3 regions of the Paraglaciecola sp. 2405UD69-4 genome follow, and region 2 is predicted to be linked to each of the others. Evidence: riboswitches for the same ligand, from Rfam matches in the RefSeq annotation. Region 2 holds a riboswitch; each other region holds the start of a gene.

Region 1 (10,750 bases), on a different contig from region 2:
ATGTTATCCAGTCTGAAAACTGCGGACATAATAGGATCATTACCCCATTTGCTTTAATCGTACCACTTAAGGCTATTGCAGCGTTTGCTCTGAAGCCTTCAAAACAGTCTAGGATTAAATGGTTGTACTCTTGCCCTAATTTACTTTGATAGTCTTTGATATTAATGGTGTCGGCGTTAGATTGCTTTTTCCCTACGAATAATGAGTTTTCGTCAACTAATTCAGTTAAGGAGTCTACACACTCGTTTACCCAGTCTCTATCACCGCTAATTACTAATAATTGTCTATGGCAAGGTTTGTTATTTCGGCTTTTAAACCAAATACTTAATTGACTAGGTGAGTTCACTTAATTAGGATTCTTTCTCTATCGTAATTGAGATAGTGTAAGCAAAATAAATGAGGAATACGAATGCGCTTTTTATCTAGAAGGTTGGTCATGCCCAATGATCTAAATTATGCAAACTCTTTGTTTGGGGGGAGGGCGTTAGAATGGATTGATGAAGAAGCGGCTATTTATGCAATTTGCCAATTGGAAACTAACGTTCTAGTAACTAAACATATTGGAGAAATTAGTTTTGAGTCGCCTGCAATGCAAGGAGATGTTGTAGAGTTTGGACTTGAAACTAAGAGAGTGGGGAGAACGTCTATCACTATTACATGCCTAGTGAGAAATAAAATTACTAAAAAGACCATATGTATGGCTGATGATATAGTATTTGTAAGTTTAGACGCTGAAACTAGGTTGCCTAAACCCCATGGAAAGACAGATAGTTTGTTAGAAAGTTAATACTTTAACCGTAAATCAGGTTACGCTGCTTGTTGATTTTAACTACATATATTAAATGGATGAATACTTGAAACTGGTTTATAAAATATTGTTAACGTCGCTAGTTTTTCTATTAGTTTTAAATGAAGTAAGTGCAGCACAAGATGAGAATTATACTCTTATCGAAGAGTATGACCTGCCAGCTGAATTAAAAGAGTCATCTGCGCTATTTTGCTCCAGTAATGACACAGCCTTTACGCTAAACGACTCGGGAAACCAGGCTGTTATATATGAAATAGATAATAAAGGAATCATAGTTAGCAGCCGCTCCCTAGATATTAAAAATAAAGATTGGGAAGCAATAACCGGTGACGAAAATTACTTGTATATAGGAGATATCGGTAATAACAGAGGCAATAGAAAAAAATTAAAGATCCAAAAAGTAACTAGAACTGGTGAGGCGCAAGTTATAGAGACGGTCGAGTTTAGTTATTCGAATAACATAACCAATGATAATAAATATTTAGCCCATGATTTTGATGCTGAAGCCATGGTTAACCATGGTAGTAACTTATATTTATTTTCGAAAAGTTGGGATACTGGAACGCTATTTATCTATAAGTTAGACAAAACTACTGATGAGCAAGTTATAAAACCTGCTTTTGAAGTGAATGGTTTACCAGGTGTCATTACTGGAGGGGATTATGATACCAAGCGTAAACAGTTTGTTTTAGTTGGATATAAGGTTTGGGGGCTGGGATTTTTTTCGCCTTTTATGACCATATTGGATGAAAATTTAAATCTTGTTAAGTACTTTAACTTAGAAGGATATGGACAAGTGGAAGGTGTTTGTATAACTAGTAACGATGAAGTTTGGTTTACACAGGAAAACTCGTTTTTCTCCAAGAACAAATTAGTTAAAGTAAAAGTAACTTACTAAATATCTTTTTGCTCTTTCACATATCTTAACTTTTATTGCTAATCAGCATGGCACTGTTACACTATGTGCTCTCATAGCAACGAGTTTAGAACTTGTTGCTTTACACCAAGGGGGGCCAAATACGGCTGAGATTTGAGTGCAAACTCATGACCCTTACACCTGATCCGGATAATACCGGCGTAGGAATGGTAAGACATAATTATTCCCATTTACGTGCCGTAAAGCCGGATCTTTTCAATCAATTCTGAAGAGATCCTCCTAAATGAAGTTTAGTAAAAAGCCCTTAGCGACCTTAGTTAGCTATTTTTTAGTTAACACTCTTGTATCGGCTCAAACCGTTGAAGAAAACGTAGAAGTTATAACAGTTCAAGGTGCCTTAGTAAGTACACCTTTATCTAAGATGGCTACTAGTATTTCTATACTGGATGAAGCAGCCATTACAGCCCGTCAAGCACAACATCTTGAAGATATTCTAAATCGAGCTGCCAATGTTAATTTTGCCAGTGGCGCAAGCAGAGGGCGGTTTGTACAAATTCGAGGAATAGGTGAGCGTAGTCAGTTTACGGATCCTGTAAACCCTTCAGTAGGTTACTTAGTCGACGGAATTAATTATTCAGGGTTACTAGCAGGTGCAAGTACTTTTGATATTGCCCAAGTAGAAATATTTAAGGGCCCTAATAGTGCTCGCTTTGGCGCTGATGGCCTAGCGGGAATGATTAATGTTATCAGTAATGATGCCAATGACGAAACCAGTTTTGACACACAGTTTGGTGTCGCCAATTATGGAAGTTGGAACCTTGGAGCCGCTGTAGGTGGTGCGGTTAGTGACTCAGTTAATTATCGTCTTTCCGTTCACCAAAATACCAGCGATGGCTTCATTGATAACATTTGGTTAGACAGAGAAGATACAAATAACATTGATGAATTAACGGTAAGGGGAAAGCTAAACTGGGAAGTTAATAAGGAACTAAACATAAAGACAGTTGTGCATTTAATTGATGTTGACAATGGCTATGATGCTTTTTCACTTAATAGAGACCGAACTACCTTGTCAGACGAGCCTGGTTTCGATACTCAAAAAAGTGAAGCTCTAGGTCTACTTGTTGACTATAAAGGATTAGATTTTGCCGACTTGAAAGTTCAAGCAAGTCTGATGCAAGCCGATTTAGGTTATGGTTATGATGAAGATTGGAGTTATGTTGGTATAGCTCCAGGTTGGGAATACTCTTCTACCGATCACTATTTGAGAGACCGTAACGACAGCAATTTAGAAGTAAAACTAAGTAGTAAAAACAGCGAAGGTAACACTTGGGTGGTTGGTGGTTATTTTTCTGATAGGTCAGAAGATTTAACTCGTGAATATACTTGGTTGGAAAATCCTTTTGAGAGTCAGGTCGACCGTCTTGATTTAGCTTTGTTTGGTCAATATAAATATCTTATATCTGACTCTCAGTGGATAACGAGTAGCCTACGCCTTGCATCACAAACCCTAGACTATAGCGATTCTTATTCTACAGATGAATCAATCGATCACTCTGATTGGGGAGCAGAAATCAGCTATCACCAAAATGTTGGCGACAATAGCATGTTATACCTCAGCTTATTACGTAGCTATAAAATGGGTGGGGTCAATGGACAGTCTTTAAGTAAGGTGGACGATGAAGACGTCGCTGATTTTAGACAGACTATTTTAGATAACGCTATTTTTGATGCAGAGTCTCTTATTGGTATTGAGTTTGGAATCAAAGGTACCAACCAAGAGGGTACTCTAACTGTTGACTTCAGTACTTTTTACCAAAAACGAGATGACGTTCAATATAAAAACTCTATTGTTAACGAGCAATCATTCGTTGATTTTTATGAGAACTCTACAGATGGTAAAAATTACGGGGTTGAAGCAATTATCAATTATATTTTTTCTGATGACCTAAGTGCTTTTGCTAATATTGGATACTTAAAAACTGAGATTAGTAATATCACCCGCCAAGATGGTTCTAATATCGATGGCCGAGAACAAGCTCATGCTCCCACCTATCACGTTAATGCTGGCGTAAACTGGGAAATAACAGAGAGTATTAATTGGTTAATTGAATTCGATGCTAAAGATGATTTTTATTACTCTTTTAGTCACGATAATAAGTCTGACAGCGTTTTTCTTACCCATACAAGTCTAGATTATCAATACGAGCATTGGATGGTTAGTTTATATGCCCGAAATTTATTTGATGAGCTATATGCTAATCGAGGCTTCGCCTTCGGAAATGACCCGAGAGATGAATATGCTCCACATGTATACGAGCAATTCGGTGAACCGCGCCGTGTAGGTATCAATGTTAGATATCAGTATTAGTTGATTTTTAATGGCTGAACTCAGTCTGAGTTCGGCTCTTTACTTTGGAGTTACGATGAAGTTAGTTGCAGAGTTATCTATGTATCCTTTAAACGAGCAATATTTAGAGCCAATAAAGGATTTTATTGACAGGTTAAATAGCTATGAAAACATCAAAGTGAGCACCAGTGCCACTAGTACTATTGTGAGTGGAGACTATTTACCCACAATGCAACTGTTAGCTGAAGAAATGCAACGGAGCCATAAAGAAATAGGCCAGGCCATTTTTGTGTGTAAGTTTCTTAACGGTGACAAAATGAGCTCAAAAGTGTGATTGATAGTTTCATCGCACAGCTTACAGCGACGTCTTTCTTAGAAGGGGTTGCTGTTATCTTAGCTCTAGCCTATGTTTGGCTTGCTGCATTACAAAATGTTTGGTGCTGGCCTTGTGCTTTAGTTAGCACCGCACTATATACATGGTTGTTTTGGAGCGTGTCTTTGCCGTTTCACACCCTTTTGAATATTTATTTTATGTTGATGGCGGTATACGGTTGGCTCAAATGGACAGGAAGCAAAGAGCAATCGATTACTGTTAAAACCTTGCCTATATTTTATCATTTGTTGTTCATCAGCGGTTTATCATTAGCTGCGATTGGACTTAGTTATTATGCTAGCTCGATATTTGATTCTAGTTACTTATATTTAGATGCGTTTATTACTGTTTTTAGTGTATTTACGACTTTTTTAGTTACCCATAAAGTGAGAGAAAATTGGTTGTACTGGATAGTCATTAATATATTTGGTGTGTATCTATACTTTTCTAAAGGTATGTCTTTGACTGGGGTTTTATATCTGTTTTATGTGGGGTTTGCTGTTTACGGTTACCTTAAATGGCGAGGGGATAGCGCTATTAATAGCGACAATATAGCTGCGACATGAACTCCTTCTTACGCACCATAAAAGAAGAATTATCAAGTTTAGTATTTCTTCAGCCAAATTTTATTATAACGCCTATGGATGGCGGTGCGCTTAATAGTAGTTACCGCCTTCAAAGTGGCAGTACCTGTTATTTTCTAAAAACATTTGAATCAGATTCAATTGCTAAGTTAGATAGGCAAGCCCTATTTCTTCTTCAAGAAGAACTATTTGCTAACCATTTGGCCATAGAGCCTGTTTATTTATCAGGCCGACATCTGTTTCAAGTTGACCAATGGGTAGAAGATAAAACCTTAAATAAGGCTAAGTTATCTAAGACTGTCATTATCGAGCAATTAGCAAAAGCTTTGGTCAGAATTCATAAGGTGAAAGTGACTCATGCCTATCCTCTAGACTTACCAGCACAGTGGGCACATTACATTAGTATACTGGAACCTAGGGTAGAGCCAGCAGACTTAATCTTATTGCAAGAATACACTGACATATGGCGCTACGCATGCTCTGAGGAAGTGGTATTTTGTCACAACGATTTGGCGCTATCTCACGTTACCGCTAGTCAAACGCCCAAGGTATTTGATTGGGAATACAGTGCGTTATCCAATCCTTATTTTGATTTGGCTTCATGCGTCGTGATCAATCAAATAGGCCATAAAGAGGCTGTACATTTGTGTGCTGTTTATAGTGAGCTAATGGGAAAGCATGGGGAAGATGTTTGGCAAAAAATTAAAGGGATGCTACCTCTGGTTGAGTTTACGAATCGCCTTTGGTTTGCAGCTGCAAAAACAATCGATTAGCTTAAAATAAGCACTTATTGGTTGTTAAGTGTGCAGTTGACTTGTGGATGCTAAAGGGATAACCAAAATTACTTTACCTTTTACTTTACGTCAGTATAATTCAGGCCCTCAGCAGGAGTGTAGTTCCAATTGGTAGAACAGCGGTCTCCAAAACCGATGGTTGGGGGTTCGAATCCCTCCACTCCTGCCAACTTTCTTTTGTCAATGTATCGACAATCAACTTTCAATTCATGATATTGTTTTAATATGACACGCACTAGCCATTCATCAATTAGCACATATCAAAGCGCCATTTTAACTGAAATGGGGATTTCCAATTGGGGTTTATTATCCCAGGAAAAAGTTGAAGCTAGCCCTTCTGAGGCGCAAATGAAAGAGCTAAAACAGCCAGAATCAGTTGCGTACAACACATCTAGCGTTAAAGAAAGTGCATTGACCAAATTACAGCAGCTTAAAAAACAAAACGCTCCTCTAAAGAAAACAGATTCAATATTAACTACTTTTACAAAGGACGATCTATCTACTCCAATATTTCAAGATGTTTTGCTGGCATTAGAGTTAGCGGATACCTCTGTTATTCATGTAGATAATGGCCAAGAGCAGAGGTACGAAGAGTATCCAATCTTTTGGGGAGTGGGGGATAGTTTGAGCTACAAAAATAAAAAATTATATACCACAAGTTTAAAGGGGTTAAGTACATCCGCCACCCTAAAAAAGCAACTTTGGGACTTACTCAAAGAAGCTAAAGTTAACTCACTGTAACCTAGTAAACTTACCATCGACGACTCTATGGACTTAGAATTTAGCGCAGTCACTTCTGATTTAAATCAAACATGTTTCGATTTACACGTACAGGGCCAGTTTAGCCCATGGTCTAAGAGAATATTTGATGACTGTATAACTCCGCCATATTTTGCAAATTGCCTACTAATTGATGAGCAAGTAATGGGGTATTACATAGCAATGCCAGTGTTAGATGAAGTGACTCTGATGGATATTGTAGTTGATCGTAAATTTCAAGGAAAAGGATATGGTAAAAGACTTTTAGAACATTTTATAAAAGCATGTAGTAGTAAGAATGCGGTTCAATTATGGTTAGAAGTGAGAGAGTCGAATAAAGCTGCCATTTATCTATATGAGCAACAAGGTTTTGTTTTGATAGAACAACGTAAAAACTATTACCCAACCGCTTCAGGTAAAGAAGATGCGTTAATTATGGGATTATATATAGGTTAAAAGGAGGATTGCTCCTCCTCTTTTAGGTTTTACTTTCGAGCCGCAGTTACATTTAAGCTTTCTGCTTGCCCTTCACCTTCAATTGCCATTTTGACAAATTTTGAAGAGTTGTAATTACAACCCACACACATAGCAATGAACTGATTCATGCTAGGAGCGCCAATATTCTTTTCCCAGTTTTCGTATGTTTTACGAGTCTTAACTTTCGCAAGCTCAGCCATTTTTACAGTTGTTAAACCAGCGTCTTGACGCATTGCTCTTAAATCTGCACCACTTATATACATAATCTATTTCTCCAATTTTTATGAAACTACAGCAGAGTTATTTTTGAAGTTATTACACTCTACTTTCTTTGTCGGAAACTAGTTTATAAATAAAAATGTGGATTTGGTTCCACAAGGTGAAATAATTTCACTTTTTTAGCCAGAAGTTTACTTAGCTAAATACTACATCTCTTACGCTCTGAGTTTTGAGTGTAAGAGATATTTAATAGAATACTTCATCGCAGTAATATAAATTTAACTTAAGGCGTAAGTTGTGCTTGGCGGAGTACGCTTAGAGTTGGTCATAGCTAATTGTTGAGCAGGTGGAGTACGCTTAGAGTTGGTCATAGCTAATTGTTGAGCAGGTGGAGTACGCTTAGAGTTGGTCATAGCTAATTGTTGAGCAGGCGGAGTACGCTTAGAGCTTGTCATAGCTAACTGTTGAACAGGTGGTGTACGTTTAGAGCTTGTCATAGCTAACTGTTGAACGGGTGGAGTACGCTTAGAGTTAGTCATAGCTAATTGTTGAGCAGGTGGGGTACGCTTAGAGTTGGTCATAGCTAATTGTTGAACAGGCGGAGTACGCTTAGAGCTTGTCATAGCTAATTGTTGAGCAGGCGGAGTACGCTTTGAGCTTGTCATAGCTAATTGTTGAACAGGTGGTGTACGCTTTGAGCTTGTCATAGCTAACTGTTGAGCAGGCGGAGTACGCTTGGAGCTTGTCATAGCTAATTGTTGAGCAGGTGGTGTGCGCTTTGAGCTTGTCATAGCTAATTGTTGAACAGGTGGAGTGCGCTTAGAGCTTGTCATAGCTAACTGTTGAGCAGGTGGTGTGCGCTTGGAGCTGGTCATAGCTAACATTTGTAATCCTTGCTCGCTATCAATTTTATTTTTTGTGGAGTACTTGTCAATAATGTGAGCTTGAGTAGGAAGTGTTAATCCAGTTAAAAGTAAAAATAGTAATTTAAAATTTTTCATTGTTAATCCTTGATCATTTATATTTAAAAGGTGGGCTAGTTCCCACTCAAGGATTATCTCTGTTTTTTATATATATGTAGAGAGGTAAACTATACCTTCATAATTTTGGGGAGTAAGAGTTTGTAACTTTCATGAAAAACAACCCAAATAATCAAGGTAGCGATGGTTTGCGTTAGATAGGGATAGATTGTATACATTAATATAGCGTCGGAATAACTAAAGACATGCCTAACCCAGTATTCCAATATCATTGCTACCTGAATGAAAATGAAAAAAGCGCTCAATCTATAAATTGCCCAGTCTAAATTAATAGACTCACTTCGTTTGGGAAAATAATGCTCTACAAAACTAACTCTAGAAAATATTAAGAAGCGAACGCCTAAGCTGGATATGGTCAACCACATATACCAGGTTGTATTCGGTGGGTTATAAGAAGTAATATACCAAAAAATATTGGTGATAATCATCAAAATGGTAACTGCTAAAATTACGCGTGTAATCTTATCGTGGCGGCAGAAGTATAAAACAGCTAAGGAAAATATATAGAAGATAAATTTAAAAGTTAAAGTGTCATCCCAGAAAAGCCATAAGGTTTCACCGATTATTGCCTGAATAAACAAAATAACAACAACTGAAACTATGTTTATATTATCTTTGCATAAAAGTGCGGTAAATACTAATACCGCTAAAAATACACGATCAAAAATGTAGGCATTGCCAAAAGATAATATCCCAAACGCCACAAAAAGCCCTCCGAAGAGCGCTGTCATTATTGTTGGGAGGTAGGCGCGAATTAACATTGGCCTAGGGTAAGGTATGCTTAGCTTAAATTAAAGCCGAAATAGTCCATAACGGTAGAAAAAAATGATTCTCTGGTTTGTTCAGAAGCTGTTTGGCGGCAAGTAGACCACCATTTACTTATAACACTCATGCCTATGCTTTCCATAGTTTCAGGCTTCTCATTCTCTATAGCCGAAACAGTTTCTCTGCTTATGCCAATTCGGTTTGCGAGTTCTTCTTGAGTAAAACCAGCCTCTTTTCGCAAAGATTTTAATTGAGCACCGCTAAACATCTTTCTACGGGACATATTGTTAAACTTCCTAATTAACCACTTGGCAAAAAACTTACCGGAAAGACTATAAGATATTCTAGCGCCCGAGTAAATTAAAAAGTTATAACAAATTCGTCACTTTATTTGGCTAGTTAGGTGTAATTGTTTTCAGAAGTAATGAAAGTTACTCTTGAATCAGGACTTTTATCCTTAAGTCATATACAATGCGCGGCCAAAATCATTAGTCAATTGTTTAGTAAAGAGTATTTTCATGTCCTTTCAACAAGAAGTTGATAAACGTCGTACATTCGCGATTATCTCTCACCCAGATGCCGGTAAAACCACTATTACTGAAAAAGTCCTTTTGTTTGGAAATGCCTTACAAAAAGCAGGAACTGTAAAAGGTAAAAAATCAGGCCAGCATGCCAAATCTGACTGGATGGAAATGGAGAAAGAGCGGGGGATATCAGTTACAACCTCGGTTATGCAGTTTCCATATCAAGATCATTTGGTTAATTTATTGGATACCCCAGGGCATGAAGACTTCTCAGAAGATACCTACCGCACACTAACCGCGGTAGACTCATGCTTAATGGTTATCGATGCGGCTAAAGGTGTAGAAGCTCGAACAATTAAATTAATGGATGTTACTCGCCTGCGAGACACGCCTATCATTACTTTTATGAATAAATTAGATAGGGATACCCGTGACCCAATCGATTTACTAGATGAAGTTGAAAATGTACTTAATATTAAATGTGCTCCTATTACTTGGCCAATTGGTATGGGGAAAGAGTTTAAAGGCGTTTATCATTTGTTACGAGACGAAACTATTTTGTATCAAACGGGGATGGGCCATACCATTCAGGATGTGCGTATTGTCAAAGGCTTGGACAATCCAGAGCTAGACGAAGCAATCGGTAGTTATGCAGAAGAATTAAGAGAGATGTTAGAGCTTGTGCAAGGAGCCTCACATGAGTTTAACCATGAAGAGTTTTTAGCCGGTGAGCTCACCCCAGTGTTTTTTGGAACCGCAATGGGGAACTTTGGTGTAGACCATATGTTAGACGGTTTAGTTGAATGGGCACCTTTGCCACAAGGTCGTGAAACCAATGAGCGTAAAGTAGAGTCTAGCGAGCAAAAATTCAGTGGTTTTGTTTTTAAAATCCAAGCTAATATGGACCCAAAACATCGAGACAGAATTGCTTTTTGTAGGATTGTCTCAGGAAAATATGAAAAGGGCATGAAAATGCATCATAGCCGAATTGGTAAAGATGTACGTATCTCAGATGCTTTAACCTTTTTAGCCGGTGATAGGGAATTATTAGAAGAGGCCTATGCAGGTGACATTATTGGTTTGCATAACCATGGTTCAATTCAAATCGGCGATACCTTTACCGCGGGTGAAAAATTCCGTTTTGCTGGGATCCCGAATTTCGCACCAGAGTTATTTAAGC
Region 2 (10,750 bases):
AGAATTCAATAGTAACAATGACCAAAACGATCCTATTGATACATTATTTAGCCACTTAGACGATGCGGGTATTCAAGCAGAAACCTTTGAAAAAGCCCTTGAACACTTAAACATTGAGCTGGTTTTAACAGCTCACCCTACAGAGGTTACACGTAGAACCCTGATACATAAACATAGCGAACTTGCTAAGTGTTTAAGTAAAGTACATGAATCTGAAGTCTCTGAAACCCAAAGAAGCAAGATTGAAACTCGCATAGCAGAGCTTATTAGCCAAGCTTGGCACACAGAAGAAATTCGTACTATTCGACCTACACCTGTAGATGAAGCACGCTGGGGATTCTCTGTGATTGAGAATTCTTTATGGGAAGCAGTGCCAGACTTTATCCGCGAACTCGACAAACGCTTTGTAGATAAATTTGATTTATCTATTCCGTTAGATGTATCTCCCGTTAAATTTGGCTCATGGATGGGTGGCGACAGAGACGGTAATCCTTTTGTAACGTCAAAAGTAACAGAGCAAGTTTTACTATTGGCTCGCAAACGTGCAGCAAAACTATTTGCTCAAGACATAGATTTTCTGCAAGTTGAATTATCTATGAGCGACTGCAACGATGCACTAAGAGCACAAGTTGGAGACGTACTTGAGCCATACCGAGCAGTATTAAGACCGCTACTAGATAAACTCTTAAACACCAAAGAAGGTATTACAGAGAAGCTTAAAGGCAACACTGTTGACACAAGTGATTGGATTTCTGATAAAGAAGAATTACTTGCACCATTAATGGCGTGTTACGAGTCATTGCAAGCCTGTGGCATGACAGTTATAGCTCAAGGCCATTTACAAGACACCATACGCCGAGTGCATTGTTTTGGTGTACATCTATTGAAGTTAGATGTTCGTCAAGATTCAGAGAGACATTCAGATGTATTTGCTGAACTTACCCGTTACTTAGGTTTAGGTGATTACAGCCAATGGAGTGAAGAAGACAAGCAAGCTTTCTTACTGAAAGAATTAGGCTCTAAACGCCCATTGTTCCCTGCTACTTGGCAGCCAAGTGCAGATGTCCAAGAAGTAATTGATACCTGTAAAGTCATCTCTGAAAACGGTAAAGACGGCTTTGGTATTTACATTATATCTATGGCAAGTCTTCCTTCAGATGTGCTTAGCGTAAACTTGTTACTGAAAGAGCTAGGTGTAACTTGGCCTATGCCAGTTGCTCCATTATTCGAAACACTAGACGATTTGAATGCAGCTGCCAGCGTAACGAAAAAACTATTCTCTATTGATTGGTATCGTGGCTACATTCAGGGTAAACAACACATAATGATTGGTTACTCAGACTCAGCTAAAGATGCAGGTGCTATGGCAGCTGGCTGGGCTCAGTATGAGTCACAAGAAGCCTTAGTTGCACTAGCTGAAGAGAACGACATTGAATTAACTTTATTCCACGGACGTGGCGGTACAATTGGACGAGGCGGCCTACCAGCCCATGCAGCCATTTTATCGCAACCACCTGGCTCATTAACCGGCGGATTTAGGGTAACAGAACAAGGTGAAACCATTCGTTATAAGTTTGGTATGCCTGTTTTAGCTCAGCGAAGCCTAGCGCTTTATGCAAGTGCAATATTAGAAGCACTAATACTGCCGCCACCAGCACCAGAACAAGAATGGCGTGAAGCTATCACCAAAATGGCTGCGGATGGTCGTGATAATTACCGCCAAATAGTGAGACACGACGAAAACTTTGTGCCTTACTTCCGCGTTGCAACTCCAGAACAAGAGCTAGGTAAATTACCATTAGGTAGTCGCCCGGCTAAACGTAAGCCAACAGGTGGTATTGAAAGTTTACGTGCTATTCCATGGATATTTGCATGGGCGCAAACTCGTATGGTTTTACCTTCTTGGTTAGGCACAATGAAAGCGGTACAAGCTTCTCTAGATGCTGGCAAAGGTGACACCATAAAAGACATGTTAGACAACTGGCCGTTTTTCTATTCTAGATTGTCAATGTTAGATATGGTGTTTGCAAAAGCGGCTCCTAACATCAGTAAAGAGTACGATGAAAGCCTAGTACCTGAAGAACTTAGGCACTTTGGAGATGCATTGCGCTCTGAGCTACAAATGAGCATAGATTTACTTCTCAAACTTTTAGATCAAAAGACAGTAATGGAAAGCGATCCTAAAGGTACAGAGTCGATGAATATACGTGCAGGTTACCTACAACCGCTACATTACCTTCAAATTGAATTGTTGAAGCGTATTAGGTTGTTAGATGATGAAGAGCATGACGCTACACTAGAGCGCGCTATGATGGTGACAATCGCTGGAATAGCCGTAGGTATGCGTAACACCGGCTAAATTTGCTTTAAAACATCTAAACCAACCTATTTACTGCCTTAGTAAATAGGTTGGTTTAATTTTAGTGAACTTCTTCCCCAAAACCATCCCCCGGGTCTTTATCAAAATCAGCCTTTATACCTAAGACTATCGAAATACCTAAAATTGATTTGCATTTAACATTTCCTTTGATAGATTGGTTAAAAAAGGAGCAGAATCAATGAAGATTACCACCACTATTTTATGTTTAATTGCTTTAATCCTATTAGGTTGCAATAAAGCCCCAAATAAACAGACTGTCGCTAATAAAACCGAAGCGGCTCCCCCCGTTAACGCACAACACTCGTTTCAAACTTATAGTGCCGAAGCGCTCTTTAATACCACTGCATACGTAATGGCTAACTCAGAAGGGTTTGCTATATCAAACGATGACAACACCCTATTAATATCGAGTGATGATACTGGGATATTCAACGCTTACTCTTTAAATTTAGATAGTGCTGAGCTAACCCAACTGACCCGCTCTGCCAACTCAGCTATCTTCGCAGAAAGTTACTTTCCAAATGATAATCGCTTCTTGTACACAGCAGATAACGGTGGTGATGAACTTAACCATATTTGGGTACAAGAGCTAGACGGAAAAGCTCTAGATCTAACACCAACAGCAAATACCAAAGCTTTGTTTTTAGGGTGGTCGGGTGATCAAGCGCGCTTTTATTTATTAACCAATGAGCGGGATCCAAAATCATTTGATTTATATGCATATAACGCTGACGACTATCATCGAGAGCTAATATTTCAAAACGATAATGCATTAAGCATTTCTGCTATTAGTAAAGATGGCCAATGGTTAGCAGCAGTTGAGCCAAGGACAAGTGCTGACGCAAATATCTACCTTAAAAACTTAACAACTGATGAAGACGCTAAACTCATTACTCCTCATCAAGGTAATATAAAGTATGGTGTTTACAGTTTTACTCCAGATAGTCAGCAGTTAGTTATCTCCACCGACGAGCATGGAGAATTTTATCAAGCTTGGTTATATGATTTAGCCTCAGCTAAAAAGCAAGCTTATGAAACAGCACAATGGGATGTAAGCTTTGTTGGCTTCTCCCAAACAGGGAGATACAAATATTCAGGGATTAACCAAGACGCTGAAACTAAGATCAAACTAACTGACATCACTACAGGAAAAGATGTAGAACTTCCAAATTTACCAGCCGGCAATATTATGAATGTCCGCTTTTCAAGTGATGACAAAAAAATAGCATTTTTACTCAATGGAGACACCAGCCCTAGCGATGTCTACACCATGAATATTGGCGATACCGCCAAACGTTTAACCTATGCCTTAAATGAAGAAATCGACCAAGCAAACTTAGTTGAAGCCCAAATAATTAGATACAAAAGTTTTGATGGTACAGAAATCCCCTCCACACTATACAAACCTAAGCAAGCCAGCGCTAAAAATAAAGTACCAGCAATAGTATTTGTTCATGGCGGTCCAGGGGGGCAAACCCGAAAAGGTTATTCAGCACTTATACAGCACCTAGTCAATCATGGTTATGCTGTACTTGGTGCTAACAACAGAGGCTCCTCAGGATACGGTAAATCATTTTTTCACATGGATGATAAAGCCCATGGCGAGGGCGACTTACAGGACATAGTGTGGGGTAGAAAATACTTGGAATCTTTAGAATGGGTTGATAAAGATAGTATAGGAGTAATGGGCGGCTCTTACGGAGGTTTTATGGTGGCAGCGGCCCTTGCATTCGAACCTGAAGTATTCGACGTTGGGATTAATATTTTTGGCGTGACCAACTGGGTTCGAACGCTTAAATCCATTCCACCATGGTGGGAGTCTTACAAAGAAGCATTATATGACGAGATGGGAGACCCAGCGACCGATGAAGAAAGACACAAACGTATTTCTCCTCTTTTTCATGCCCAAAACATCACCAAGCCACTCCTAGTGGTGCAAGGAGCTAACGACCCCAGAGTATTGCAAGTTGAAAGTGATGAGCTAGTGGCTGCCGTAAAAGAAAATAATGTACCTGTTGAGTATGTATTATTCCCAGATGAAGGCCATGGGTTTCTTATAAAAGCAAACCGTATAAAAGCGTCAAATGCGTACGTTGAATTTTTAAATACCTACTTAAAGAAAACCGAAAAATAAGCCAAAAAACTAAAACCTAACTTGATAACGTTTCACAAACCTTAACGTTATCAAGTTAGTGTTAGATAGTAATGCTCCCCGTTAGATATTGAACCGCATTTCCTGAAATCAGTACTCGATTGGAAGTCACCTTGCAATTAAGCACGCCACCGCGGCTAGAGGCTTGGTATGCTTTGAGCTCATTCTTACCTAAGCGCTGCCCCCAAAACGGAGCCAAACCGGCATGAATAGACCCTGTTACTGGGTCTTCATCACCACCGTTGGCAGGCCAAAAATACCTAGAAACAAAATCAAACTCTTGGCGCTCAGACACAGAAGTTACAACCACATCCAAAGGCGCAAGCTGCTTTAATTTGGCATTATCACGAACCACAGATAACACTTGTGACTCTGAAGCATACACAACAAAATAGGCCTGCTGATTACGGAAAACTTCGTTAGGTTCAATTGAAAGTCCAGATGTTAATGCGCCGGGCCAGGAGTCTATTTTCTCTGGCTTATTGTTAGGAAAGTCCATTTGAATTTCCCCATCACCTTTTTTAACTACGGGAAGCTTACCCACAGCTTTAGCAATAAAAGTTACAGTACTAAGCTCTGGAAATTTTTTGAATAAAACAAATGCTGAGGCCAGCGTAGCATGACCACAAAAATCAATTTCTGTGATGGGTGAGAACCAGCGAATTTGATAGCTATTAGCAGTATCTTTAACTAAGAAAGCCGTTTCAGAAAGGTTATTTTCTAAGGCAATAGACTGCATCTTTGAATCCGCTATCCAAGTGTCAGTTATAATAACTGCAGCCGGATTTCCTGCAAACACAGTATCAGTAAAAGCATCAATTATGTTTATTTCAAGTTCCACTTTATTCTCTATTTTCAACCTACTCTTAGGCTATTATTTAGGATTAGTAAGGCCTTGCCTATTAAAATATTTATGAAGGGCATCAAAGCAGTGATACACCCCCACAGCAAAATGTGGCCCAGCGCCCAATCATAATATTCGTCTACTGCAGCCACCCATAGCAAACACATTTATCGTCTAAGCAGCTTGTAAACTCGGATTAAGTCTTTTATTCTCTGTGGCAATTAGTCCGTCGGGGTGCCTATATTTTTAGGCTGAGAGATGAATATCATTAACCCGGTGAACCTGATCCGATTAGTATCGGCGTAGGGAACGGATATGCTGTATTTCAGCGTACTCTTTGCACACTTTCGTGCCTCCACACCCTATGTCGCTTAGTTAAATTTGGTGATATAGATGTCCGATTGTTCAATAGCTACACCTATCGCATTAACCATAGCAGGCTCAGACAGCGGTGGTGGTGCAGGTATTCAAGCCGACCTTAAAGGGTTTTCTGCAAATGGTGTATATGGCGCAAGTGTCATAACAGCCGTTACGGCTCAAAACACCCTCGAAGTATCCGCTGTACATGGTATCCCCATAGATATCGTTACCGCTCAAATTCTTGCTGTACTTAGCGACCTAGATGTTAAAGCCATTAAAATTGGCATGTTGTATTCTAGCGAATTAATAGAAGCCGTAGCCGAAGCCATAAAAGATTACCAAGGTTTAGTGGTGCTAGATCCTGTGATGATCGCCAAATCCGGTGACGCACTTTTACAAGAGGATGCTGTGCATGCGCTAAAAACCCTACTTATACCAAAGGTAGATTTACTTACGCCTAATTATCCAGAGGCTCTTGTTTTATTGGGTTTACCCGCTCAAGAGCAACTAGATGAAAGCCTGCTAACTGATTACGGCAAAAAACTGTTAGCACTAGGTCCTAAATACGTATTGCTTAAAGGGGGTCATGGCCAAGGCGATATATGTACCGATTTATTGATAACAGCGAATTCTGAAACAAGTGTCCTTAAAGCACCAAAGGTAGCGACTAAGAACACCCATGGAACAGGCTGCACCTATTCTGCAAGTATTGCAGCTTGGCTGGCTAAAGGTGTTGATATGCACCAAGCGGTTTCCTTGTCCCATAGTTATTTGCACCAAGCTATCTTAGCCGCTGACCAGCTAAATGTAGGTTCAGGCCACGGACCAGTGCATCACTTCCATCATCTGTGGAAGCAATTATGAGTACAGGCGTATTAGCCCAAAAGCCAGAGCAGATCACTGTACTAGGGGGCGGAGTAGCCGGCCTTTGTGTGGCAACTGAGTTAGTAAATAAAGGCTTAACAATTACTGTACTAGAGCGCCAATTAGCGCCCGGACCTGGATCTACCTCTTGGTGGGCGGGTGGAATGCTTGCGCCTTTTTGTGAGGCAGAAAGTGCTGAAGAAGCGGTAGTTAGATATGGACAAAAAGCTGCAAAGTGGTGGCAAGACAATACAGAGCTGGTCAAGCAGCAAGGCTCCATGGTTTTGGCTTTAGGCCGGGATCAAGCCGACTTACAACGCTTTGCTAAACGTACTCAAAATTATGATGTATTGGATGCAGCAGGTATAGCAGCATTAGAGCCTGACCTAGCCCCAAAATTTTCAAAGGCTTTGTATTACCCTTCTGAAGCCCATTTATCACCAAGAGAAGCCCTTAGCACCCTAAAAGAAAAGCTAGTTGCAAAAGGCGTTAAATTTGTACATGAGACTGCTGAGCCTGAAGCCTTGTCCCACGACTCTTTAGTAATTGATTGCAGAGGAATTGAAGCGAAACCCGATATTTCAGACCTTAGGGGTGTAAAAGGTGAAATGTTAATTCTTAACTGTCCTGACGTGCAGCTTCACAGGCCTATTAGACTACTCCACCCTAGGATCCCTTTATACATAGTACCTAGGGGAGATGGTATCTACATGCTAGGTGCGACTATGGTAGAAAGTAACGCCAAAAAGCATGCTACAGCTCGCTCTGTTATGGAGTTACTCAACTCAGCTTATGCCCTCAATCCAGCTTTTGGCGAAGCAGAAATATTAGAAATAGGTGTAAATAGCCGCCCAGCTTTTGCTGACAACTTACCTAAAATTCGCCATAAAAATAACGTTATTAGTGCCAATGGTTTGTATCGCCATGGCTTTTTACTGGCCCCCACATTGGCACAAATGGTTGCAGATTATATTTATCACGGTTCTAAGCCCGAATGGTTTGAGCCTTCATAGAAGATTTAAAAAATGAAAACAATACAACTAAATAGTCATGATATCGAAAGCCAATCAGAACATTTGGCCGAGCTACTGATTGAGCAAGGTTATGGAGGCTCCATTGTCGCTACAGCAGTGAACGGCGAGTTTGTCCCCCAAGGAAATAGGGCAAATACACAACTACAAAATGGCGACCGAGTTGAAGTTCTTGCGCCTATGCAAGGAGGTTAGCAATGAAAACATTTTATGGCGTGCAGCTAGACACACCTTTCATGCTAGGTACGGCTCAGTACCCTTCTCCCGCTATTTTAAAGCGCGCTTTTGAAAAAAGTCGTGCAAGTGTCGCAACTGTATCTTTAAGGCGAGAAGCCAGTGGTGATAAAGCAGGGCAAGATTTTTGGCAGCTCATCAAAGAGCTAAAGGTACGTGTTTTACCAAATACTGCAGGCTGTCATACGGTAAAAGAAGCGGTCACCACAGCACACATGGCGCGGGAGATTTTTAATACCCCTTGGATAAAACTAGAAGTAATAGGTGAAGAAGACACCTTGCAGCCTGATGTATTTGGCCTAGTAGAAGCCGCTCGCATTCTCACGGAAGACGGATTTCAAGTGTTCCCGTATACAACAGAAGACCTAGTGGTAGCTGACAAGCTCGTCAATGCAGGCTGCCAAGTATTGATGCCTTGGGGCGCACCTATTGGCTCAGGAATGGGGCTAAATAATGTATTTGGACTACGCGCCCTTCGAGCTCACTTTCCAGATATTCCTTTGGTTGTGGATGCAGGATTAGGCTTACCCAGCCAAGCTGCACAAGCCATGGAGTTAGGGTTAGACGCCATACTTTTAAACACTGCGGTATCTAAAGCCGGAGACCCTGCAATGATGGCCGAAGCATTTTCTTTAGCTATTCGTGCAGGACAACTTGCAGCTCAGGCAGATCCTATGGAAGTACGAGATATGGCTGCCCCTTCCACTCCTTTGCTCGGCAAAGCATTTTTGGACTAAATACCCTATGAATTTAAGTCGTTTTTACCCCATATTTAATAGCTACGATTGGCTAGAGCGCTTGGTGCCACTTGGTATAAAGCTAGTACAACTGCGTATAAAGGACAGCAGTGAGCCCGATATTCGCGCCCAAATCATTAAAGCCAAAGCCTTATGTGAACAACATAATTGCACCTTAGTTATTAACGACTACTGGCAATTAGCCATCGAATTAGGCTGTGAATGGATCCACCTAGGCCAAGAAGACTTAGAAATAGCAGATATAGATAAAATCAAACAAGCCGGATTAAAGTTAGGCATAAGCACCCATGACTATGACGAACTAGATTTAGCTAAGCAATTAAATCCTGATTACATTGCCCTTGGCCCTGTCTACCCCACCATTTTGAAGAAAATGAAATGGCATCAACAGGGATTAGAAAAAGTAACCGAATGGAAGCAAAAACTCGGCACAACGCCACTAGTGGCAATAGGCGGTATATCGGTGGCAAGAGCAGAAGGAGCCTTTGCTGCTGGCGCAGATATAGTAGCAGCAGTTACTGACATCACTTTGCATAGTAGCCCAGAGCAACGGGTAACAGAATGGCTTGAAGCTTGTACTTATGAGCTGCCAAAGGCGCAGTCATGAGCATTCTTGAAACTAACCGCTACATACGTCAAACCTGCTTAGCTGAAGTGGGCGAAAGTGGTCAAAAAGTTATAGCCAACGCACATATTTTAGTGGTTGGCGCAGGAGGTTTAGGCTGTGCAGTTTTACCCTACTTAGCAACAGCTGGCGTGGGTAATATCAGTATTGTGGATGGCGATAGAGTGTCACTGTCTAATTTACATAGGCAAGTATTGTATCGAGAAGCCGATGTAAACCAGCCTAAAGTGCTCTGCGCAAAAAACCATCTACACGCGTTAAATAAAGACTGTAATATTACCCATCACTTCATGTCTCTTACTCCAAGTAATGTTGCCAAGTTATGTGATGGTGTAGATATAGTTTTAGATTGCGCCGACAACTTTGCAGTGAGCTATATGCTCTCAGATTACTGTCATGAAGCATCCATAAAATTAGTTTCAGCTTCAGCACTTGGCTTTACTGGCTATGTAGGCGGCTTTTGCGGTAAGGCGCCTTCTTTACGAGCGGTTTTTCCTGAGCTACCACAGCGAGCACAAAACTGCTCATCGGCGGGCGTAATGGGGCCTGTAGTAGGCGCAGTTGGCTGCATTCAATCCCAGTATGCATTGAATATACTTTTAGACATATCCCCTTCTCCACTTGGACAGCTACTTTCTATCGACTTACAAAATCTTCGCCAAAGTGCATTTCGGTTTGATGATGCTCCGGAGCCACCCGCTGCCCAGCAATTGAGTTTTATTGATGCAGCAAACATAAATCCACAAGACTGGGTAGTTGACTTAAGAGGCCTAGAGGCACAAAGCGCCCCCAGTACCCAAATTACAGAAGTGCTGCACCATACGATAGAGGATTTTCAATCAGAAGGTCCCAAACCTGGCCCCCAACAGCGAGCTGTCATGGTTTGCCGCACTGGGCTAACAGCTTGGCGAGCCGCTCGATTATTACAAGATTATTGGCAAGGCAATATTTGCCTAATAGCTATGCATGAGAATCCTTTGTAGTGATGCACTAAAGAATCTCAACACATTTACTTAACTAAACAAGATGGCAATAAAATGACGACCAAAATACCCAATTACGGAAAGACCTTCGCTCTTATGAGAGAGGGATGTAAAACACAGTGGCACGACTACATTACCCACGACTTTGTTAACGGCCTAGCCGATGGCTCACTGCCTCAAGAAGCCTTCTTACAATATATGGTGCAAGATTATGTCTATCTAACCCATTATGCTCGCGCTTGGGCTTTAGGCGTTGTAAAGGCTGAATCTCCCGAAGAAATGCGTTTATGTGCAGCCACAGTAGACTCGCTTATTAACCGAGAGTTTTCTTTGCATATCAAAACCTGTGCTGCCCAAGGCATAGATGAAATGTCTTTATTTAACGCTAAAGAAGAGCTAGAGACAGTCGCCTACACTCGCTATGTATTGGACTCTGGCTTACAAGGCGACTTCTTAGACTTAATTTTAGCCCTTGCTCCCTGTGCGTTTGGATATGGTGAAATAGGCCTGCGCTTACAA
Region 3 (10,750 bases), on a different contig from region 2:
AGGCGAAGAGGCGTTTACGCCTCCCTCAGATATGGAAATGTTTGCTGTCGCTTTAATGGAAGAACGTCACTTTGGAGATATTTTACTTCAGTTAGGTGCACGGATAGAGCGGGTTACATTAGACGCTCCAAGTGTACTTTTACCTGAATTAGAAGCCCATGACCATGACGAAGAGGAGTCAGAAGACGACCACGATCACGATCATGAAGAAAGTGAAGTGATTCGCCAATTTAGTGTTGCTCAAGAGTTTACCCCAGTGTCAATCTCAGCAGGTGCCGTATACACGATTAACGAAAGTTATAACTTAGGTGTATCTGTGTCTCGCTCGCAAAGGGCACCCTCTGCATCTGAGTTGCTCTCGTTTGGCCCTCACATAGGTACGCAAACTTATGAAATAGGTGCACTGTTTGACCTTGATGCAGATGAGGATAGTCAATTTGTTTTATCAAGTTCACCCATCGATCTAGAAACCGCTAATAACATAGACCTTTCCTTTAGAAAAACCCAAGGTGAGTTAGGGTTTGTTTTTAATGTGTTCTATAACCAAGTGGATAATTACTATTATCAGATAGACACAGGTTTGTTTGCTGAAAGTGGCCATGATCACGACCATGATGAAGAAGAATCCAGCGAGACTGAAACTGATGAGCATACTGACGAGTTACCTGTTTACTTGTTTCGCTCAGCTGATGCAGTTTTACATGGATTTGAGCTGCAGCTAGCTTGGCAGGCTACAGATGACTTAAAAGTTAATGTATTTACCGATTACGTAAAAGCTCGTCTCAGAGATGGCGGAGCACTACCTCGAACCTCACCTATGCGTGTAGGTACGCATTTTGAGTATACGTTAGATAGGCTCAGAGCGGATCTAGATATCACTCATTATGCAAAGCAAGATGATATTGCTTCGTTTGAAACTGAGACCGCAGGCTACACCTTAGTTGATGCCAGTGTTACTTACGATATCCCATTAAACACTATGGACTTATCCGTGTATCTAAGTGGTGAAAACCTAACTGATACCGAAGCCAGAGTACATACCTCATTCTTGAAAAACATTGCACCTAGACCAGGCAGAAACTTGGCTTTTGGTGTACGTGGTTACTTCTAAAAAGGAACTTATAAATGAAACGTATATTTTTTCTAAGTGCTATTGCTAGCGCATTATTGCTAACAGGCTGTGGTGACGCTACAACCGATATTGTTGAACTAGAGTCAATTGAAATAACAGAAGATGAAGATGATCACGATCATGATTCTGAGTATGAGATTGAATCAGAGGGGCGCTTAGTGGTAAGCGATGCTGCATCTGACTTATTTACAGTGTTTGATTTAGATACCAATGAATCTTTAGACTCTTTTTCAAGTACCTTTGAGGGCAGTAGTCTAAGTGCTTCTGCTGGTTACCGTTATGCAGTTATAAATAACAGAAGTAACGACTTAACAGAGTTTCTTGATGGTGGATTATGGCGTGAAGACCATGTAGAGCATTTACATGACTACGAGCAAGACCCAGCTTTTTCCGATTTTACCTTAATAGGTAGTAGCCCGACTCATGTCATAACTCACGATGGGCAATTAGCAGTGTTTTATGATGGCGATGCAGACTTAGGTATTCCGTCAGCAGTGCAAGTAGTGACAGATACCCAAATTGCTAGTGAAATCACTGATGTGCCTACCCTAGATTTTACTATTAATATGCACGGTGTCGCTGAGCCTCGTGGTGACATGTTAATTACATCAGTCAGGCGAGATGACGCAGAGACCCTATCTGCCGCCACTATACTGCCAGATAGCGTTGCAGTTTATCATTTGCATGATGATGAATATGAACTAGAGCAGAGTTTTGACGGTGAGTGTGCGGACCTCCACGGAGCAGCGCAAAATGAAACGGCTGTAGCGTTTGGGTGTGGTGACGGCGTACTTCTATTACTTGAAGACGATGAAGTATTTAGTAGTAGTTTTATAGAAAATATTGATGTGCTTGATGGTGTCCGAGTTGGCAGTATGTATGGCCATGAACACAATGAGGCCTTCGTTGGAGTAGCTTCTTCACACGACGGTGTGGGTGCTATTCTTGTTTCTATTTCACCCACTTCTCAAAGTATGGGGCTGATAGATTGGCAAGCATCAGAAGGTGCGAGTCCAGTAGCTTATGGGTTCTCTTATGAAGGAGAGTACTTGGCTATTTTGGATAACCTAGGATATGTGACTTTACTTGAAGAGCATGATGAAGACGGAGATGTGCATTGGGAGTTCTCTCAAAAAATTGATGTAGCGAATGCCAGCGCTGCTGAACTTGAAGAGGGTGAGTCGTTTGCAATGACGGCTTCACAACATGAAGAGGTTTTATTTATAACTAATCCAGTTTCACAGCAGGTATTGAGTTTGTCTCTTGATGATATGCAGGTATCCGAAGAAATTAGTTTAGACTTTACTCCAGCGGCCGTTGTTTGGTTGGGTATAGCTGAAGACCACTAGCTCTTAATTGGGCCAATAAGTACGCTTTACATGCGTACTTATTGGCACTACTGCTAGGCCTTAATCTTACTTGGCTTTACTTTATGGCTTTTTAGCTAGCAAAGTTAGCCTTGCTTATTACCTCAGGCTTATTTCCAATAGGCTTTTAATTATATAAATGCCGCACAATTCGCTGTAAACATAGCCACCAAAGTTCACTTGCTCTTAGTTTCACCTCTTATCAACGAGTAACGATAATTTATATGGTTGATTTTATTCCCTGATTACACCTTGTATCTATGGGTTTTGTTTGCCTATAATGCGCGCTCTTGTCGGAGTGCTATTGATTGTTATTAAGTTAAAAATCATAAGCTGAGACCGTTAATTCGGGATCCGTTGAACCTGATCGAGTTAGAACTCGCGAAGGAAACAAGCGTAATGTGATTGAATATGTTTATTTAACATGTGCATATTTTTGAACAATATTGCCTAACAGAGTATTGCCTTATCATTTTAAACATAAATGGTAACAGCACTTTGTTGGCGCTTTTCAACACCTACTCTCCAGACAAGCAAACTACACTTTTATTAACACTATGTGAGATTGCTAATGTCAAACCGTCGTCAAACTCGTGCCCATGCACAACAATTTATAGATACCCTCAAACCTCTTTTACACCCAAACTCCAGTAAGGTTTACTTAAAAGGAAAGCTTCATAATATAGAAGTAGGTATGCGAGCTATTTCGCAAACAGATACTATTTTAGGAGGAACTGAAACAGCGCCCATTAAAGAGAAAAACCCAGATATCATGGTCTATGACTGTGCCGGACCTTATTCTGATCCACATGCCAACATCAATGTACGTCAGGGACTAAATAAACTGCGGCGTGATTGGATAATGCAACGTAACGATGTCGAGCAGCTAGCCCATGCTAGTTCACGTTATACCCAACAGCGTATGGCAGATGATGGTTTAGACCACCTACGTTTTGATTCTTTAGATAAACCTCTAAAGGCAAAAGCAGGGAAACGCGTGACTCAAATGTATTATGCCAAACAAGGCATGATTACCCCCGAAATGGAATACATAGCTATTCGAGAAAATATGGCCCGCGAGCAAGTGAGTGACCAAGTGTTAACACAAAAAGCGCCCGGCCAAGCTTTCGGAGCTAAGGTAAGCCAGCCAATCACTGCAGAATTTGTACGCGATGAAGTGGCCCGGGGGCGAGCAATTATCCCCGTAAATATTAATCACCCAGAAGCAGAGCCTATGATTATAGGCCGTAACTTTTTAGTAAAAGTAAATGCCAATATTGGTAACTCAGCCGTAACCTCATCAATTGAAGAAGAGGTAGAAAAGCTAGTGTGGTCAACGCGTTGGGGGGCCGATACAGTAATGGATTTATCTACCGGTCGCTATATACATGAAACCCGAGAATGGATTGTCCGTAACTCCCCTGTGCCTATTGGTACGGTTCCTATTTACCAAGCTCTAGAGAAGGTAAATGGTGTTGCTGAGGATTTAACATGGGAGGTGTTTCGAGACACCTTAATTGAGCAAGCTGAGCAGGGAGTTGATTACTTTACTATACATGCGGGGGTGTTACTTCGCTATGTACCTATGACAGCCAAACGCCTCACTGGAATAGTGTCTAGAGGCGGCTCTATTATGGCCAAGTGGTGTTTGTTCCATCACAAAGAGAGCTTTTTATATGAACACTTTAAAGAAATTTGTGAACTGTGTGCTGCCTATGATGTTTCCCTGTCTTTAGGAGATGGTATGCGTCCAGGTTGTATTGCGGATGCCAATGATCAAGCCCAATTTGCTGAATTAGAAACATTAGGCGAGCTGGTGAAAATAGCTTGGCAGTATGATGTTCAAACTATTATCGAAGGGCCTGGCCACATTCCCATGCAGTTGATTAAGGAAAATATTGATAAACAGTTGGATATTTGCAATGAGGCACCTTTTTACACATTAGGGCCGCAAACCACAGATATTGCACCTGGTTATGATCATTTTACCTCAGGTATTGGCGCTGCCATGATAGCTTGGCACGGAGTCGCTATGTTGTGCTATGTCACACCCAAAGAGCACTTGGGTTTGCCCAATAAAGAAGATGTAAAGCAAGGGTTGATAGCATACAAAATAGCAGCCCATGCAGCAGATGTAGCTAAAGGGCATGTTGGGGCGCAAATTCGTGATAATGCTTTATCTAAAGCGCGTTTTGAATTTAGATGGGAGGATCAATATAACCTAGGGTTAGACCCTGATACCGCTAGGGCCTATCATGACGAAAGCTTGCCCCAAGAGTCTGCAAAAGTCGCGCACTTTTGCTCTATGTGTGGACCTAAATTTTGTTCAATGAAGATTACGCAGGAAGTGAGAGAGTATGCTGCAAAACAAAATATTCAGGTTGAGCAAGATGCTTCTCGACTGGCTGCTGATAGAAGTGGCTTAAGTAACGCTGACATTCAGTCTGCTATGGCTGAAAAATCTGCAGAGTTTAAGGCACAAGGAGCACAATTATATAGGCCTATTGACTAAAACCAACAGGCCCATAATGTGATGGATTTTTAATTCACCTTGCCCAACTTAGCGTGCAATTAATTTTGCTAAGTTGGGGCTATTAGGCCAAGAATAAAATATTAAGCCTAGGTGCGCTGTGTACTTATAGACGGGGAAACATGATTGAACCAGTTAAGTGTACAGCGGTTACTATTGTTTGTTATTTGTCCGATGTATGGTTTCTATAATTAACTTATGTCATTGGCATAATCAACATAGAGCTAGATGGCAGATTGTGTAATACTTCTTCTTTTACGGCGCATCTGGTAACTAATGGATAGAATAGAAGTACGTGGGGCTCGAACTCATAATCTGAAGAATATAAATTTAGATATCCCTAGAGATAAACTAACAGTCATTACAGGTTTGTCTGGTTCAGGAAAGTCTTCTTTGGCATTTGATACTCTATACGCCGAAGGCCAAAGACGATATGTCGAATCTTTATCGGCTTATGCTCGTCAGTTTCTGTCTATGATGGAAAAGCCCGATGTGGACCATATCGAAGGCTTATCTCCAGCCATATCCATTGAACAAAAATCTACATCCCATAATCCACGTTCGACCGTAGGTACTATTACCGAAATTTATGATTATCTAAGATTATTATACGCACGGGTTGGTGAGCCTAGATGCCCGGAGCACCAAGTACCACTAGATGCACAAACTATTAGCCAAATGGTTGACCGTGTTTTAGAGATGCCAGCAGATACCAAGTTAATGTTGCTCGGACCCGTTGTTCAAGATAGAAAAGGTGAACATGTTAAAACCTTAGAAAACTTAGCCGCCCAAGGTTTTATTCGAGCCCGAATTGATGGCAATGTCTGTGATTTGTCTGATCCTCCGGAGTTGGACTTACACAAAAAGCATACTATTGAAGTAGTAGTCGACCGCTTCAAAGTGAGAGATGATTTAAAGCTTAGGCTGTCTGAATCATTTGAAACAGCATTAGGCTTGTCTGGTGGCACCGCAAAAGTGGCATACATGGATGAACCAGACAAAGATGAATTGGTTTTTTCTGCAAACTTTGCTTGCCCACATTGTGGCTACAGCATGGCCGAACTTGAGCCTCGATTGTTTTCTTTTAATAACCCAGCTGGTGCTTGTCAAACTTGTGATGGTTTAGGCACAAGGCAGTTTTTTGACCCACATAGAATCATTGCCAATGAAGAAATAAGTTTATCAGGTGGAGCCATTAGAGGCTGGGATAAGCGTAGTTACTATTATTTTCAAATGTTACAAGCTGTAGCTGATCATTATGAGTTTGATTTGAATGTACCTTTTGGTGAGTTAGATAAAAAGGCCAAAGACATAGTGTTACACGGCAGTAAAGGTACTTCTTTAAAGTTTAAGTACATTAATGACCGCGGTGACATCATGGAGCGTAAACATCCCTTCGAGGGGATTATTCCAAATATGGAAAGGCGCTATAAAGAAACCGAGTCAAATGCAGTGCGTGAAGAGCTATCAAAGTATCTCAGTCAACAACCTTGTTCTAGTTGCTCTGGCTCTCGCTTAAGGTTAGAAGCACGAAACGTATTTGTTGGTGATACTCCATTGAATGTGGTGTCTGACTTATCCATAGCTGAGGCTCTAGAGTTTTTTTCTAAGTTAACCTTAACGGGTAAGCGAGAGAAAATTGCTGAAAAAATCTTTAAAGAAATTAATGATAGGTTGAGCTTTCTCGTTAATGTTGGGTTGAATTATTTGTCTCTATCTCGAAGTGCCGACACCTTATCTGGCGGCGAGGCGCAGCGTATTCGTTTGGCAAGTCAAATTGGTGCTGGGCTAGTGGGCGTAATGTATGTGCTTGATGAACCCTCAATTGGCTTGCATCAAAGAGACAATGAACGCTTACTGAAAACCCTAGTTCATCTCAGAGACTTAGGTAATACAGTGCTGGTGGTAGAGCATGATGAAGATGCTATTCGAGCAGCGGACTTTGTCCTAGATATTGGTCCTGGGGCAGGTGTTCACGGTGGTGAAATAGTCGCTCAAGGAACCATAGAAGATATAAAGAACAGTGAACACTCGCTTACTGGTAAGTATCTTTCTGGGCGCGAGAAAATTGAAGTTCCGGCGACACGGGGCACAGTTGAAGATGATAAGTGGATAGAGCTAAAAGGGGCATCAGGTAATAACTTACAAGACGTCACTTTTAGAGCGCCCATAGGCTTAATGACTTGCGTGACAGGTGTCTCTGGCTCAGGAAAATCAACCCTAATAAACGACACCTTTTATAAAATTGCACACCGTGATTTGAATGGAGCAACTACAGGAGAGCCGTCTCCTTACACTTCTATAACCGGTATGGAAATGTTAGATAAGGTTGTGGATATAGACCAAAGCCCTATCGGCAGAACACCTCGCTCTAACCCTGCTACCTATGCTGGTATTTTTACGCCCGTTCGTGAGTTATTTGCCGGTACACAAGAAGCAAGATCTCGTGGTTATAAAGCAGGACGTTTTAGTTTTAACGTTAAAGGCGGTCGTTGTGAAGCTTGTCAGGGAGACGGTGTTATTAAGGTAGAAATGCATTTTTTACCTGATGTTTATGTACCGTGCGATATTTGTAAGGGTAAAAGGTACAACCGTGAAACATTGGAGATTCAATACAAAGGCTTGAACATTCATCAAGTACTTGAAATGACAATAGAAGAAGCTAGGCCATTTTTTGATGTGATACCCGCAATAGCAAGAAAACTGCAAACCTTAATCGACGTTGGGCTCTCATACATACGTTTAGGGCAAGCAGCCACAACCTTGTCAGGTGGTGAGGCGCAACGTGTTAAGTTGGCAAAAGAGTTATCGAAACGAGATACAGGTCAAACCTTATATATTCTAGATGAGCCAACCACAGGTTTGCATTTTCATGATATTAAGCAACTTTTAGAAGTGTTACACAGGTTAAGAGATCACGGTAACACTGTAGTGGTCATTGAGCATAACCTAGATGTAGTAAAAACAGCGGACTGGATTGTTGATTTAGGCCCTGAAGGTGGCGCAGGTGGCGGGCAAATCATCGCCCAAGGAACCCCCGAACAAGTAGCAGAAGTTGAAGGCTCTCATACTGCAAGATTTCTTAAGCCGTTACTGTAGAGACAGATTTTTAAATAATAAAAAACCGCATGATTGCGGTTTTTTTTGTGTCAAGTGAAGCTAACTTAAGTCTCACACTCTATGCTAGACCTTAAATTGAGTCGCAATTCCCTCTAAGTGTTGGGCTAACTGTGCCAATTCACCACTGGCTGAGCCAATCTCTTTAGAGCTGGATGCGATTTCTGTTATCTTTTGGTGAATAGCATCTACGTTAGAACTTATTGTTTCAGCTACAGACTGCTGATCTCCAGTTGAGTGCGCAATTTGGTCATTCATGCTGGTAATTCGGTTAATCGTTTCAGTTATGGCTGTGAGGCTGGTACCAGCTTTATTGGCTGTTTCTACACTTGTAGATGCTCTCTCTGTGCCTTTTGCCATGGCGCTAACAGCGGAACGAGCGGCGTCTTGCAGTTGTTCTATTGTGCTTTGAATTTGCTCTGTAGATTGTTGGGTTCGAGAAGCCAATGTTCTTACCTCATCGGCAACAACGGCAAATCCTCGTCCTTGCTCACCTGCTCTTGCGGCTTCGATGGCAGCATTTAGCGCTAGCAAGTTAGTTTGTTCGGCAATGCCTTTTATCACATCTAAGACGACCCCAACTTGATTAGAGTCAGCTTCAAGTTTACTGATAACCTCAGCACTGTCGTCAACATTCGCAGCCAATTCTTGAATGCTCTGTACGGTGTGATTCACAACCTCTTGTCCATCACTAGCTGCGGTTGAGGCGTCAACCGCTGCAGTAGCTGCTTCTGCGGCACTGGCGGCTACCGCGTTTACACTTTCACTCATATCATCAACCGCTTCTTTTGCTTGAGCAGCAGAACGTTGCTGGATATCAATAATTTTATTGGTATCTTCGGTGAGCTGATTAAGGTTTTGTGCTAATTGAGATAAAGGCAAGGTTGACTCTACAATGTCTTTCACTATGCTTTGAAGCTTCTCCATAAACTCGTTAAACCAGTGTACTAGTTCACCAATCTCATCTTTATTTTTGGAAGTTAACCTAACGGTTAAGTCACCATCTCCTTTGGCAATATCTTTAAGAGAATCAACCACTTGAACTATACTTCCTTTTAACCCATTAACAATTGGAATTGCGGTAGCAAAAAGCAGCACTATGGTAAAAACTGCCAATATGAACCCAATTGAAATCATCGATTCGCCACTGGCGCTCGCTTGTTTGATATAGGTTTGAAATGACTCTAATCTCGCATCCTTAAATGCAGTTAAGCCAGCAAAAGCATTATCGTAAAAGTTGTTCATCGATGCAGACATTTCGCCAAGTTTTGAATAATCGGCTGTACCTTCTATCATAGTTTTTGACACTTCAAAGGCTATACTGTAATAACTATCAAATGCGCTTTGTATGTTGTTAACTTGTGTACTTAATGAAGGGTCAATTGCTTTAATTTGTTGCAATAATTGTTTGGTTTCTGATGCGTAAATTTCAGCATTATTTAGAGTATCTTCATCTGCTGTAGTTACGGCACTGGTTAAGGATTCTTTTACCTTCTCAATTTTCACTAAGGCCGTTTTGGACAAATCTAATGATGGGTATTCAACTTCAATTACACTCTCTAAAATATTTACATTATTTAAAGCATTGGCTGTTGTAATACCTAAATATAATAGAAATGCGACTGTCCCAATTATAGGGATCATGTACAACTTCTGCGCTATAGACATTTTGTGTAAAAAATTCATCGAGTTACCTTAATAGTTATATAAACCAAATTGTATTATGTGTTCTCACTACATTAAATTAACAATTAGTATCAAATATAGACGCTATTGAGATTATCGGCGAATGGCTGCTTATCAATTTAATCGTTAATCATAGGGCATAATCGCTATACCTTCTAATGAATAACCAACAGTTGCTATATCTCCTTGCCAACTTGTCGTAGATATAGTGCCTGTTACCCACACTGCATCGTATATGGACTCTATCGGCATATCCATAGAAAACTTCACATAAACAATTTGATTAGGTGGCGGTGGCGGGACGTGAATGCATGCGCCAAAGTAGGGAACGAGCAAAAACTCAGTGATTTTTTCATTATCACCTTCAAGCGGCACAATAAAACCTGGGATTTTAACCAATTTGCCATTTAGTTCGTGGACCACTGGAGCATCAAGATTCTGTTGTTGCATACTGTTGTTATGATCAAGTGGAATGTCTGACGCTATGTAATCCTTGGGGATCATATCTTCCCAATAGAGTTCTAATGGTTCAGCAAAAGTTATGTGTGTAGTGAGCAATAATAGTAAAGCAATTAATTTATACATCTTGTAAAATACACTTATTGGTAGCAGGTGGGCTTTAGTTGGCCCAGCAATAGTAAACAATTAACATATTAGCACTTATATGGGGTGAAATGACGTAGATTACGAGCTAGCTTCTGACTCATAATTACAACGTTAAGCAAAATCTTTGAAATCCCTTTTAAGAGTTGTCGCACTAGAAGCCTTTTTCAATAAAAAAGCCGACTGATGCCGGCTTTTTTCATGAAATATTGAAACCAATTAAAGTAATAGTTACTTAATTGACTCTTCGTATAGTTTTACACTGTTTACTAATTCAGCTTTAGCCGCTGCGGCGTTTTCCCAGCCATCAATTTT

The links. Region 2 has a riboswitch for thiamine pyrophosphate ahead of thiD (bifunctional hydroxymethylpyrimidine kinase/phosphomethylpyrimidine kinase). Riboswitches for the same ligand answer to the same signal wherever they lie in the genome.
Region 1: another riboswitch for thiamine pyrophosphate. It lies ahead of ACMUMK_RS10100 (TonB-dependent receptor); the one in region 2 lies ahead of thiD (bifunctional hydroxymethylpyrimidine kinase/phosphomethylpyrimidine kinase).
Region 3: another riboswitch for thiamine pyrophosphate. It lies ahead of thiC (phosphomethylpyrimidine synthase ThiC); the one in region 2 lies ahead of thiD (bifunctional hydroxymethylpyrimidine kinase/phosphomethylpyrimidine kinase).

The regions. Positions count from the first base shown of each region.
Region 1 covers NZ_JBLIXM010000002.1:829,470-840,219, reverse strand. The annotation lists gene ACMUMK_RS10115 (tRNA(Met) cytidine acetyltransferase TmcA) at 1-346, opposite strand, end outside; gene ACMUMK_RS10110 (acyl-CoA thioesterase) at 410-787, shown strand; gene ACMUMK_RS10105 (hypothetical protein) at 855-1,706, shown strand; TPP riboswitch at 1,805-1,909, shown strand; gene ACMUMK_RS10100 (TonB-dependent receptor) at 1,969-4,056, shown strand; gene ACMUMK_RS10095 (hypothetical protein) at 4,112-4,369, shown strand; gene pnuC (nicotinamide riboside transporter PnuC) at 4,369-4,974, shown strand; gene ACMUMK_RS10085 (phosphotransferase) at 4,971-5,765, shown strand; tRNA gene ACMUMK_RS10080 (tRNA-Trp) at 5,879-5,955, shown strand; gene ACMUMK_RS10075 (DNA polymerase III subunit psi) at 6,012-6,527, shown strand; gene rimI (ribosomal protein S18-alanine N-acetyltransferase) at 6,555-7,001, shown strand; gene ACMUMK_RS10065 (XRE family transcriptional regulator) at 7,031-7,285, opposite strand; gene ACMUMK_RS10060 (hypothetical protein) at 7,520-8,242, opposite strand; gene ACMUMK_RS10055 (hypothetical protein) at 8,332-9,042, opposite strand; gene ACMUMK_RS10050 (helix-turn-helix domain-containing protein) at 9,063-9,329, opposite strand; gene prfC (peptide chain release factor 3) at 9,565-10,750, shown strand, end outside.
Region 2 covers NZ_JBLIXM010000001.1:593,642-604,391, reverse strand. The annotation lists gene ppc (phosphoenolpyruvate carboxylase) at 1-2,359, shown strand, start outside; gene ACMUMK_RS02710 (alpha/beta fold hydrolase) at 2,559-4,514, shown strand; gene ACMUMK_RS02705 (PhzF family phenazine biosynthesis protein) at 4,576-5,373, opposite strand; TPP riboswitch at 5,597-5,702, shown strand; gene thiD (bifunctional hydroxymethylpyrimidine kinase/phosphomethylpyrimidine kinase) at 5,770-6,600, shown strand; gene thiO (glycine oxidase ThiO) at 6,597-7,613, shown strand; gene thiS (sulfur carrier protein ThiS) at 7,626-7,826, shown strand; gene ACMUMK_RS02685 (thiazole synthase) at 7,829-8,602, shown strand; gene ACMUMK_RS02680 (thiamine phosphate synthase) at 8,610-9,230, shown strand; gene ACMUMK_RS02675 (HesA/MoeB/ThiF family protein) at 9,227-10,231, shown strand; gene tenA (thiaminase II) at 10,286-10,750, shown strand, end outside.
Region 3 covers NZ_JBLIXM010000004.1:222,284-233,033, forward strand. The annotation lists gene ACMUMK_RS14965 (TonB-dependent receptor) at 1-1,111, shown strand, start outside; gene ACMUMK_RS14970 (5-methyltetrahydrofolate--homocysteine methyltransferase) at 1,126-2,481, shown strand; TPP riboswitch at 2,784-2,906, shown strand; gene thiC (phosphomethylpyrimidine synthase ThiC) at 3,071-5,011, shown strand; gene uvrA (excinuclease ABC subunit UvrA) at 5,306-8,128, shown strand; gene ACMUMK_RS14985 (methyl-accepting chemotaxis protein) at 8,213-9,832, opposite strand; gene ACMUMK_RS14990 (DUF3299 domain-containing protein) at 9,959-10,417, opposite strand; gene ppa (inorganic diphosphatase) at 10,667-10,750, opposite strand, start outside.